Regions from separate parts of the Methylocystis sp. H4A genome, predicted to be linked through region 2. Evidence: riboswitches for the same ligand, from Rfam matches in the RefSeq annotation. Region 2 holds a riboswitch; the other holds the start of a gene.

Region 1 (5,837 bases), on a different contig from region 2:
CGACGCGCCGAGACGGCCCATCGCCGTGCGCGCGCCGGTGCGCACGACCTCGGCCAATCCCGATCCTCGCGCGATCATGGTTCCCGCAAAAAGAAAGGGCGTATGTTCGCCTCCAGGATCGGGAAACTCCGCCGAGCGGTCTTCGCTTGCGAGAGTCTTCGTCACCGGGGCGGACTCGCCCGTGAGGAGGGACTCGTCGATGACGAGCGCGTCGCCGCCGATCAGCAGCGCGTCCGCCGGCGCGCGCTCGCCTTCGCCGACGAGGATCACGTCGCCCGGGACGAGGTCGCGGGCAGGGATGCGCCGCTCGACGCCGTCGCGCAGACAGGTCGCGGTTGGTTCGGCCAGTCGGTTGAGCGCTTGAAGCGCGCGCTCGGTTCGCAGCTCTTGCAGAACAACGAGAGTAATCGACGCGCCTGCGCCGGCGACCATGAACAGGCCTTCGCCCAGATCGCCGACGAAAAGGTAGAGCAACGCTGCGGACGCAAGCAGAAAGAACATGGGTTCTTTCAGCGTGCGCAGCGCGATCGCGAATATGCCCGGCGGGGGAGCTTTTGGCTGCTCGTTGGGCCCGAATTCGGCAAGACGCCGGGCGGCCTCGTCTGAGGCGAGGCCGTAAAGTGATGCTTGCGTCATTAGGCTCCCAAACTGGGTTTCGACGGTAAGAAAATTGCCTTGTTTCGAGACTTGAATCGGAGCGATGTTAGGGAGCATTTTTGAGAGCGGTATATTTTCTAGGAGCGGTATTATGTTGGGAATTTCGCGTCGGTCACTTGTATTCGGCTTGGCAAGCTGCCCACTTTGTTCAGCGCTATCTCGGGGAGATACGCCAAAAAATTGGAACTTTGAGTCGGTTGAGGGCCTCGACTCCGACGAACCATTTGTTCGGAAGGAATTGGAGAGGGAATCAACCTGCATCCCTGATCGAGAACAATCCCCCGTAGCTCTGCAGAACGCTGTGAAAGCCGACGTACGATCGCCCGCTTTGGAATGGCGCCGGCAGGCCTGCAAAATTAAGAACGACGGCCACACCATACAGGCGGTTGTGGGTGACGGCAGCTTTTCCAAGATGGATGGGCGAGTGTTCAAATTGAAGCAGTTTCACTTCCACGCCCCCAGCGAACATACGATCGAGGGAAAGCGAACAGATATGGAAGTCCATTTCGTGCATAAGGGCGACGACAAGGATTTGATGGTAGTGGGTGCGCTCGTCAGAGCCGGCAAAAAAAACGAGGCCTTCGCGACGGTCATGGCTGCAGCGCCCACGACAAAGCATCAGTCAAGGCTCAGCGAGTCCTTCAGTCCGGCCGAAATGCTTCCGGGCGGGAAGCTGAAGAACATTTTTCGCTATGAAGGATCTCTGACGACCAACCCGCACACGGAAATCGTAACCTGGATCGTCGCGCGTGCGAGCACTGAGGCCGCGAAGGAGGATATTGATCGGTTCAAGGCGCTCTATCCCGACAGCGCAAGGGAGCTTCAGCCGCTTCATGGCCGATTGATCCTGAGAAACTGACTTCGGCGCTACACGCAAGATCGACCACCTTGCTCCCGCAGGCTCGACGCGCTAGCTTCACCACGATGGCGAGGGGCGCCGCAAGCGCGGCTGAGAAGCACCCGTCGAACCTGATCCGGGTCATGCCGGCGTAGGGAAGGCCAGCGAAGAAGCGAACGGCGCCTCGCGTCGACGCTGTGATAGCGCATCCCTCCTTCGTCTTCCTGACTCAGCGTCCGCTTCCCTTGACGAAGCGCGATGAAGGAGCGCGATCATGAACATCCACGACAAGCGTATGCCGGCGAACGTCACCACCGGGCCGATCGGGAAATCGCGCAAGGTCTATTCCTCGCCGAAGCAACGCGACGACATTCGCGTTCCCTACCGCGAGATCGCGCTCGATCCATCGTCGGGCGAGCCGCCGCTTCGGGTCTACGACCCTTCAGGACCCTATACCTGCGCATCCTTCACGCCCGACCTTTCGGCGGGATTGCCCTCGGCGCGTCCCTGGCTCGCGACGCGCGCTGGTTTGGAGGCCTACCAGGGCCGCGGCATCAAGCCCGAAGACAATGGCTTCGCTGAAGGCGAGCGCCTCGTGCCGCCATGCCCCGCCGCGCGCAGGCTTCATCGAGCGGCCGGCGCGCAGCCCGTCACTCAGCTTGAGTTCGCCCGCGCAGGGATCATTACGGAAGAAATGATCTATGTCGCGCATCGCGAGAACCTCTGCCGCGAGCGCGCGCTTGACGTCGCGAAAGAACGCATCGCCGACGGCGAGAGCTTTGGCGCGTCGATACCCGAATTCGTCACGCCCGAATTTGTGCGCGAGGAGGTCGCGCGCGGCCGCGCCATCATTCCGGCGAATGTCAATCACCCGGAACTCGAGCCGGTCATCATCGGCCGCAACTTCCTGGTGAAGGTCAACGCCAACATCGGCAACTCGGCCGTCACCTCGTCCGTTGCGGATGAGGTCGAAAAGATGGTGTGGGCGATCCGCTGGGGCGCCGACACGGTGATGGACCTCTCCACCGGCCGCAACATTCACAACATCCGCGACTGGATCATCCGCAACGCCTCCGTGCCGATCGGCACCGTGCCGATCTATCAGGCTTTGGAAAAGGTGGGCGGCGATGCGCTGAAGCTCGACTGGGAAGTTTTCAAAGACACGCTGATCGAGCAGGCGGAGCAGGGCGTGGATTACTTCACGATCCACGCCGGCGTGCGCCTCGCCTATGTGCCGCTGACCGCCAATCGCGTCACCGGCATCGTCTCGCGCGGCGGCTCGATCCTGGCGCGCTGGTGCCTGTCGAAGCATAAGGAGAGCTTCCTTTACGAGCGCTTCGACGAGATCTGCGACATCATGCGCAAATATGACGTGTCCTTCTCGCTCGGCGACGGTCTGCGCCCCGGCTGCAACGCCGACGCCAATGACGCGGCGCAATTCGCCGAGCTGGAGACGCTCGGCGAATTGACGAAGATCGCTTGGGACAAGGGCTGTCAGACGATGATCGAAGGCCCCGGCCATGTGCCGATGCACAAGATCAAAGCCAATATGGACAAGCAGCTGAAAGTCTGCGGCGAGGCGCCGTTCTATACGCTCGGCCCGCTCGTCACCGACATCGCGCCGGGCTACGATCACATCACGTCAGGCATCGGCGCCGCAATGATCGGCTGGTTTGGCACGTCGATGCTGTGTTACGTAACGCCTAAAGAGCACCTCGGCCTGCCGGATCGCGACGACGTCAAGACCGGCGTCATCACCTATCGCATCGCGGCGCACGCCGCCGATCTCGCCAAGGGCCATCCGGCGGCGCGCGAACGCGACGACGCCATGAGCCGCGCGCGTTTCGACTTCCGCTGGGAGGATCAGTTCGAGATCGGACTCGATCCCGACACGGCGCGCGAATTCCACGACGCGACGCTGCCGAAAGAGGCGCACAAGGTCGCGCATTTCTGCTCGATGTGCGGACCGAAATTCTGCTCGATGCAGATCACCCGCGATCTGCGCGAAGAGGCGAAAGAGATCGAACGCCAGAAGGGCATGGCGGAGAAGAGCGCGGAGTTTTTGGAAAAGGGCGCCAGCATATACGTCGAGGCGAAGTAGGGCGCGCCCTTAAGGCGAAGGCGCCCGGCCGAAGCCGGGCGCTTTAAATTGCTTAGCTCTTTCCGATGACCTGGACGCGCACCTGTCCGGTGCCGCGTTCGATGAGGCCGAGCTGGGTCGCCGCGCCGCGCGACACGTCGAGGCTGCGCCCCGTCCAGACCGCCGGACCGCGGTCATTAATACGCACGACCACCGAACGCCCGGCGTAGGTCAGGCGCAGACGCGTGCCCATCGGCAGCGTGCGATGGGCGGCCGTCAGGTCCCACATGTTGAAGAGTTCGCCGTTGGCGGTGTGGCTGTTGGGTTCGTAGCGGCGCGGGCCGCCGCCGTAGAATGACGCGTTGGCGGTGAAGCCCTGCGACGCCTCCGCGTGACGCGAGGCATGGTGCGAGGCATCGCGCGAGGTATGACGGGAGGCGTGATGGTGATGCGCCAGAGCCGGCGCGGTCGTCAGTGCAAGGATCGTCAGTACGCCACAGATACGATTCATTCAGGATTGCTCCGTTTACGCACAATGCGTGAAGGATGCTGACGAGCTCGTTCGCTTCGTCAAGCGCACAGTTTCCATCCGTCTGAATGGAGGCGAAGACAAATTAGTTAATTGTGAAATGTGGCAAAATATGTGCTGCCAATATCCTGGCGTATATGCTCGTCGCAGCGCACAATATTCTCGATATTGAGTCGATTTATTCAATTTCTTGTCGCTATATCTCTTTGCAGAGTTGCATTTTGCGCGATATCTGTGCAATCTATACTAGCTTAAGCGCTGCGGCGCGGGGGAGTGACAAGAGCGAGCGGAGGCGGCAAACATGCGCGCCGGGAGACCCGCGAATGACAGACCAAAAGCGCGCCGCGATCATCGGCGTCGTCACCGCTTCCGATCGCGCGAGCGCCGGCGTCTATGAAGATGAGAGCGGTCCGGCGATCGAGGCCTATCTACGCGCAGCGCTGACGACGCCCTTCCGCATCGAGCGGCGGATCATCCCTGATGGGCTTGAAAGCGTGCGCGACACGCTGATCGACCTGGCCGACGCTGTCGGTTGCGACCTGATTGTCACGACCGGCGGCACAGGCCCGAGCCCCCGCGATCTGACGCCCGAAGCGACGCTCGCAGCCTGCCCGCGCGAGCTGCCCGGCTTCGGCGAGCGGATGCGACAGGTCTCCTTGGCGCAGACGCCAACTGCGATTCTGTCGCGACAATTGGCCGCCCATCGCGGCAAGTGTCTCGTGATCAATCTGCCGGGCAAGCCAAGGGCGATCGAACTCTGTCTCGACGCCGTCATGCCGGCGGTGCCGTACTGCCTCGATCTTATCGGCGCGGCCTATATCGAGACCGATCCGGCGCTTGTCAAAAGCTTTCGCCCTAAAGCAAAATAACCGCCCGTTCGGGCAGCGTCCGACGCCGGGCCTAAGCTGCACGCTTCTCATCGCGGCGCCTCGCCTGTATAGGAAATGGCGCGTCACGAAAAGCGAATCGAAGCCGCTAAGCTGCGGGAGGCGAGGGCGACTGAACATGAACGAATTGCGTTTGGTGGTAGTCGGCGCGGCGGGCCGCATGGGCCGGATGCTGACCCAGATCATCCCCGATACTTTGGGCGTCCGATTGACTGCCGCTCTGGAGCGTCCCGGCTCTGCGGCGCTCGGCGCCGACAGCGGCGGCGCGGCGCCGAACGGCGTGCCGATCACGAGCGACGTCGGGGCCGCCCTCGGCGACGCTGACGCGATCGTCGACTTTTCGTCTCCGAGCAGCAGCGTGGAACTGGCCCAGGCGGCGGCTCGGGCCCGGGTGGCGCACATCATCGGCACGACCGGACTGTCTCAGGAAGATCTCGCCGCCATCGCCGAATGCGCGCGGGAAACGGCGATCGTGCGTTCCGGCAATATGAGCCTCGGCGTCAATCTCCTCGCCGTGCTTGTCGAACGCGCGGCGCGCGCGCTTGGACCGGCTTGGGACGCCGAGATCGTCGAGATGCATCACCGCCTCAAAGTCGATGCGCCATCAGGAACGGCGCTGCTGCTCGGCGAGGCGGTCGCGCGCGGTCGCGGAATCGATCTCGGCGAGAACAGCGCGCGTGGGCGCGACGGTTTGACAGGGCCGCGGCGGATCGGCGAGATCGGATTTGCGAGCCTGCGCGGCGGCACGGTCGTCGGCGATCATACGGTCATCTTCGCCGGGGCCGGCGAGCGCATCGAATTCTCGCACCGCGCCGAGGATCGGGGCGTGTTCGCCCGTGGCGCCCT
Region 2 (5,837 bases):
CGGTCGCAGTTATCACGGCGTCGCCAAGGCTTCGGCGCAATATGCCCGATCCTGTTCCGGTGGCGGTGCTTGGCCGGTTGGCGATCGATCGCGCACGCCAGAACCAGGGTCTTGGTCGCGCGCTCGTCCGCGACGCCGCCCAGCGCGTCATCCACGCAGCCGAGGCGATCGGAATCAGAGGCGTCTTGGTTCACGCCATATCCGCTGAGGCCGCCGCCTTCTATCTGGCGGTGGGCTTCGAGCCTTCGCCATTCGAAGCCTTAACGCTCATGGCCCCGCTTTCTGATCTTTGCGCGGCGAGCATGCCCTAGACGGCGATGAGGTCAGACCTTCCGCCTAGGCGCTCGGCGGCTTCGGCGTCATCCAGGCGACGAAGGCACCGCCCGGCTGCTGCAGCACGGCCATGCGGCCGACGCCGGGGATCTCGAAGGCGTCCTTGCAGATCGTGGCGCCGGCGGCCTTGGCCTTCTCCAGGCGGGCGTCGACGTCATCGACGCCGATATAGGTCAGCCAGTGTTCTGGAACGCTCGCCAATTCCGGGGCTTTCATCTCGAACATGCCGCCGACCTGCGCGCCCTGCGAACTGATGATCCAGTATGTGGCGCCGTCCATGGGCATTCCCTCGAAGCTCCAGCCAAGAGTTTCGCTGTAAAACTTCTTCGCCCGCTCGACATCGTGGACATTGAGTTCGCTCCAGCACACCGCGCCATGTTTTTGCGGCGCGCCACAGTCATTGGCGTTGGACATAGCCTCTCCTTTTCAGCTCAACATCGTTGCGGACGATCGGAAGGATCGTCCCAAGGGGGTCGCCTATTTCGGCAGCAGGCCGAGCCGGCGCGCCGTCAGCCAGTCGACGAACCGCGCCGGCAATAGGCTGCGTAGCGTGTAGTCCGTAAAGCGATTCCTGACGATTGGGATGCGGATGGGCGGGCGCGGCGCCGTCAGCGCCCGCAACACTTCCCTCGCCACGGCTTCTGGGCCTGGCGCGCGGCGGCCTGCCTCGACAAGCCATTTCAGCATCCTCCGGCCTGGCGCGGCATAGGCTGTGCCCTCGAACAGAGCGAGATCGGTCTCTTCGGCTTTATCCCAGATCGGCGTCGCGATCATCCCCGGCTCGATCAGGACGACGTCGACGCCATAGACCATCAGCTCGCGGCGCAGCGCGTCCGACATGCCCTCTAACGCGAATTTCGAGGCGGCGTAGGCGCCGAGAAAAGGCGCGGCGAAGCGACCGGCGACCGAACTCATATTGACGATGCGGCCGGGCGCGCCGCGCCGCTGCGCGCCAGCGCCGAGCAGGGGCGCGAAGGCCTGAATGATTCGAAGCTGGCCGATCAGATTGACGTCGATCTGGCGCCGAAAGTCGTCGATCGGCAGATGCAGCAGCGGGCCGGGGACGGCGACGCCGGCGTTGTTGACCAGCCCGGCGAGCGTTTCGTCGCCGAGCCGGGCTCCGACGTCGCGCGCGGCGGTCGCGATGGATTGGGCGTCGGTCACGTCGAAGAGGAGCGGCGCGACGGACGCGCCATGACGCGCAATGAGCGCCGCCGCGTCGGAGTCCTTACGGACCGATGCGAAGACGAGAAACCCGTTCTCGACCAACAGGCTGACGCAGGCCGCGCCGATCCCGGTCGAGGCGCCCGTCACGACGACGGCCTTCATACGCGTTCTCCGAATGTCGCGAGGAGGTTCGCGAGCGCCACGCGCGTGTCGCCGTCGGCGCGGCCGTCGACCTTCGCGCGGCGGAAGTGGCGCTGAAACGCCTCCACCGCCTGGACGGTCTGGACGTCATAGACGCCGGTCGGCTCGACGCCATAGCCATAAGCCGCGAGGTCGCGCTGGAGCGAGGCGACCTTGGCGCCCGCGTCGCCAAGCGAGATCGTCGTCGCGCCAGCGCCGAGACTCTCATCGGCGACCCGCCCGACGCCGCGGCGTGCGAGCTCCTCCCAGGGAAAGAACTCGCCGGGGTCCCGTTTGCGGCCCGGGGCGATGTCGGAATGCGCCAGAACGCGTTCGGGCGGTATCGCATGGCGCCGGCAAATGTCCTTGGCGAGCGCGGCCGTCGCCTCGATTTGCGCCGCCGAATAGGGACGTGGGTCGTCGTGGCCGGGATGAACGATCTCAATTCCGATCGAGGCGGAGTTCATGTCGGTTTCGCCGGCCCAGACGCTTTTTCCGGCATGCCAGGCGCGCCGCGACTCCGGCACGAGCTGCAGCACGCGACCATCCTCCTCGACGAAATAATGCGCCGAGACCTCCGAGCGCGAACTGCAGAGCAGGGCGAGCGCCGATTCCGCCGTCGGCATCCCCGTATAGTGAAGCACCAGCGACGAAATCGGCCGCAGCCGCGCGCCATGATTGGGCGATGGACACACGCTCGCGCCGTTGTAGTCGGGCGCGAAAAAGCCCTCGCGCTCACGCCATGGTTGCGTCGCGGAGAGCCATTCCCGCGCGCGCGCCTCTGGTTCGGCGTTGCGCAAAATGTCGGTGACGACGCAGGCGCTGTCGGCGCCCGCGGCAAGCGCGGCGATGGCGCGTTGCGGCGTCAGTCCGCCGATGGCGACGAGAGGCGGCGCGCCGATCTGCGCCTTCCAGGCGCCCAGCCGGGCGAGGCCCTGCGGCGCAAAGGCCATTTGTTTCAGAAGCGTAGGATAGATCGGGCCGAGCGCGACATAATCCGCCTCGAGCGATAGCGCCCGGCCAAGTTCGGCTCCGTCATGCGTCGAAACGCCGATCCTGACGCCGGCGCGGCGCAACGCCGGGATGTCCGCCGCGTCGAGATCGCCCTGGCCGAGGTGGACGAAGTCGCAGCCTTCCTCCATCGCGAGCCGCCAGTAGTCGTTGACGACGAGCTGCGCGCCATGTCGCGCGCACGTCTTCCGCGCTGTCGCGATCTGCGCCCGCACGTCAGCCTCGGAGCGGTCCTTCACCCGCAGCTGTACGAGCTTAACGCCCTGCGGCAGCAGGCGGGAAAGCCAATCGGCGTCGTCGACGATGAGATAGAAGGGATCGAGCCTCAGCGCCGCCACTGGCTATTCCTACGCCAGTCTGTCGAAGGGACGGCCAATGATGGGCGTCGAAGGCTCCGCCATGTCGCGCGGCGTCATCGGCTGCGCGCGAAAACCGGCGCGGCCGGCTTCGATCGCGAGGGCGAAGGCCCGCGCCATCAAAACGGGGTCGCCGGCGCGGGAAACGGCGGTGTTGAGCAACACCGCGTCATAGCCCATCTCCATAACGAGCGCCGCGTGAGACGGCGCGCCAAGACCCGCGTCGACGATGAGCGGGGTGTCGGGAAAATGCGCGCGCAGCGCCCGCAAGGCGAAAGCGTTGTTGACCCCGCGCCCGGAGCCGATCGGCGCCGCCCAGGGCATCAGCACGCGGCAGCCGGCGTCGAGCAGCTTTTCCGCCACCACCAGATCGTCGGTCGTGTAGGGAAAGACCTTGAAGCCGTCATCGGCGAGCGCGCGCGCCGCCTCGACCAGCCCGAAGACGTCAGGCTGTAACGTGTCCTCCTCGCCGATGACTTCGAGCTTGATCCAGTCAGTCGCGAAGACTTCGCGCGCCATTTGCGCGGTCGCGATCGCCTCCTTGGCGGTGCGGCAGCCGGCGGTATTGGGGAGCACGCGCACGCCGACGTCGCGGATGAGGCTCCAGAAAGCCTCGCCCGCGCGCGCCCCGCCGGCCTCGCGCCGGAGCGAGACGGTGACGATCTCGCATCCCGATGCGCGAATGGCCTCGGCGAGGATGGCTGGCGAGGGATAGCGCGCAGTGCCGAGCAGCAGCCGCGAGGCCACCGCGCCGTCGTAAAGCGTCACCGGGTCATTCATGCATCAAACTCGCTCACCCGCCCTGTCTCGGCGTCACGATCTCAACGGCGTCGCCTTCGCGAAGCCGCGTCTCGGCGCGGTCCCTGGCGCGCACGAACTCCTGATTCAGAGCGGTGCCGACGGTCTTTTCATCATACCCCAGTTCGTCCAGCAGCATTTGCAACGTCGTCGCGCTCACATCCTGCGGCCGCCCGTTGATTTGAATCAGCATCCATCACCTCTGGGAAATGTCCGTCGTTTACAATGACCTCAGCCGCGCGGCGCGCCAGCGCCGGCGCAAGCAGGAATCCGTGGCGGTAGAGCCCATTGATATAGAGAGTGCGACCCCGCTTCAAAAGACGTGGCAGATTGTCGGCGAAAGCGGGTCGGAGGTCCGAGCCGGTCTCGACAATTTCGGCCTCGGCGAAGGCCGGGTGGACCGCAAAGGCGGAGTTGATGAGTTCGACGACCGACCGCGCGGTGACCCGCGCGCGCTCCTCATTCTCGATCATCGTCGCGCCGACCATGAACAGCCCGTCGCCGCGCGGCACGACATAAACCGGCCGGCGCGGATGCAGCATGCGCACCGGACGCGCCAGGGAAATCTCCTCGCTGCGCAGGATCAGCATTTCGCCCTTCACGCCGCGCAGGCCGGGAAGCGCGTCGCGCGCCGCGAAGCCGCGGCAGTCGATTATCCAATCCGGGATCGTCTCCAGTCCGGCGGCGTCCTGCTGAAACTGCAGCGTCACATTCGGCAGTTTCGCGAGGCGCTCGGTCAGCGCGATGAGCGCCGCCCGGGGATCGAGATGCGCTTCTTGCCGAAAAAACAACGCGGCGTCGAAGCGCCCGGTGAGATCTGGCTCAAGCGCCGCGATCGCCTTTGCGTCCAGCGATTCGAAATTGCGCGTGCGTCGGGCGAAGTCGGCGAGCTCTGCCCGCTCCCGAGCCGGCGTCACGACAAGACTGCCGGCGACCGTCGCGACGCCGAGCTCGCGCGACCAGAAGTCGAGCGCTTCTTCGCCGAGCGTCGCGACCAGGGGCTCGGCGCTTTCCAGTTCGCACCAGGGCGCGATCATGCCGCCGGCGAAGCGCGAGCAGCCGAGGCCCGGCGCAGACTCGCGCTCGACGATCTCCACGTCCACGCCTTTCCTGGCGAGCGCATAGGCGGCGCAGAGTCCGGCGACGCCGGCGCCAATCACGCGCGCGAGCATGAGCGCCGCCTTTCGGGAAATTTCGCTGACACCATCCCTCCGCCAGTCTCAACTGGATCAGGTTCGAAGGGTCGCCGCCCCCCGCGTTTTCGCGCGTCTTGCGGCCTCTCAGCCCCGTGGCGGCGTCGTTGGAGCGCCGCCGGGCGGGCTCCCCCGGCGGACGTAGGCTGGCGCGAAGCGCAGAGGCAGTCAAGCGCGGCGCGCGACTCCTTTAGGTCGCCGCGCCGCGCCGGGGCTTGCCAGACGTCATATGATGGCTCAGTTTGCGCAAAGAAAAGCGCGCGAAAAAAGCGCAGCATAGCGGGAGAAAATCATGAGCTTCATCAGCAAAACGGTTAGCGTCCGCAGGACGTTGGCCGGCGCCGTTCTCTGTGGCCTGCTCGCCTGCGCGATTTCTGCGGCGCCGGCTGGCGCCGCGCAGCTTGGCGAATATTTTCCCATTCCGAATTCGCTGAGCCTCAGCGGGGTTCCGCGCGACTCGCTCCTGAAGATCCAGTCGAAATGGCTGCAGAACGGCCTCGACAATCTCAAGAAGGCGCGCGCTGACGCCGAAGCGGCGCTCGAAAAAGCCAAGTCCGACGCTCCGGACCAGGTCGCGGCGGCGGAGGAGAAGGTCAAGAAGCTCGATGCGATGATCGCCGAAACTCAGCAAGAACTCGCGCTGTCCGAGAACAATGATTCGTCGCACGACATTCAACGAGAGCGCAAACGCAACTTGCTGCTCGCTCTCAACCAGTGGATCAATGAGCTCAATCGCCTCGCCACAGAGCAGATGAAGATCGCGATCCTCAAGGACGGCGCCGAGGCCATGGCGGCGCAA

Evidence for each region. A riboswitch is a leader RNA that binds a small molecule or an ion and turns the genes downstream of it on or off. The one in region 2 is predicted to bind thiamine pyrophosphate.
Region 1: it holds a riboswitch for thiamine pyrophosphate, as region 2 does, so the genes downstream of both, thiC (phosphomethylpyrimidine synthase ThiC) here and IYW40_RS10695 (FAD-dependent oxidoreductase) in region 2, are expected to answer to the same signal.

The regions. Positions count from the first base shown of each region.
Region 1 covers NZ_JADNQY010000020.1:155,680-161,516, reverse strand. The annotation lists gene IYW40_RS06790 (HAD-IC family P-type ATPase) at 1-636, opposite strand, end outside; gene IYW40_RS06785 (carbonic anhydrase family protein) at 701-1,516, shown strand; TPP riboswitch at 1,578-1,671, shown strand; gene thiC (phosphomethylpyrimidine synthase ThiC) at 1,770-3,596, shown strand; gene IYW40_RS06775 (septal ring lytic transglycosylase RlpA family protein) at 3,649-4,086, opposite strand; gene mog (molybdopterin adenylyltransferase) at 4,428-4,973, shown strand; gene dapB (4-hydroxy-tetrahydrodipicolinate reductase) at 5,110-5,837, shown strand, end outside.
Region 2 covers NZ_JADNQY010000024.1:68,519-74,355, reverse strand. The annotation lists gene IYW40_RS10725 (GNAT family N-acetyltransferase) at 1-311, shown strand, start outside; gene IYW40_RS10720 (VOC family protein) at 337-747, opposite strand; gene IYW40_RS10715 (SDR family oxidoreductase) at 811-1,662, opposite strand; gene IYW40_RS10710 (thiamine phosphate synthase) at 1,659-3,029, opposite strand; gene IYW40_RS10705 (thiazole synthase) at 3,039-3,827, opposite strand; gene thiS (sulfur carrier protein ThiS) at 3,841-3,984, opposite strand; gene IYW40_RS10695 (FAD-dependent oxidoreductase) at 3,959-5,017, opposite strand; TPP riboswitch at 5,035-5,168, opposite strand; gene IYW40_RS10690 (hypothetical protein) at 5,331-5,837, shown strand, end outside.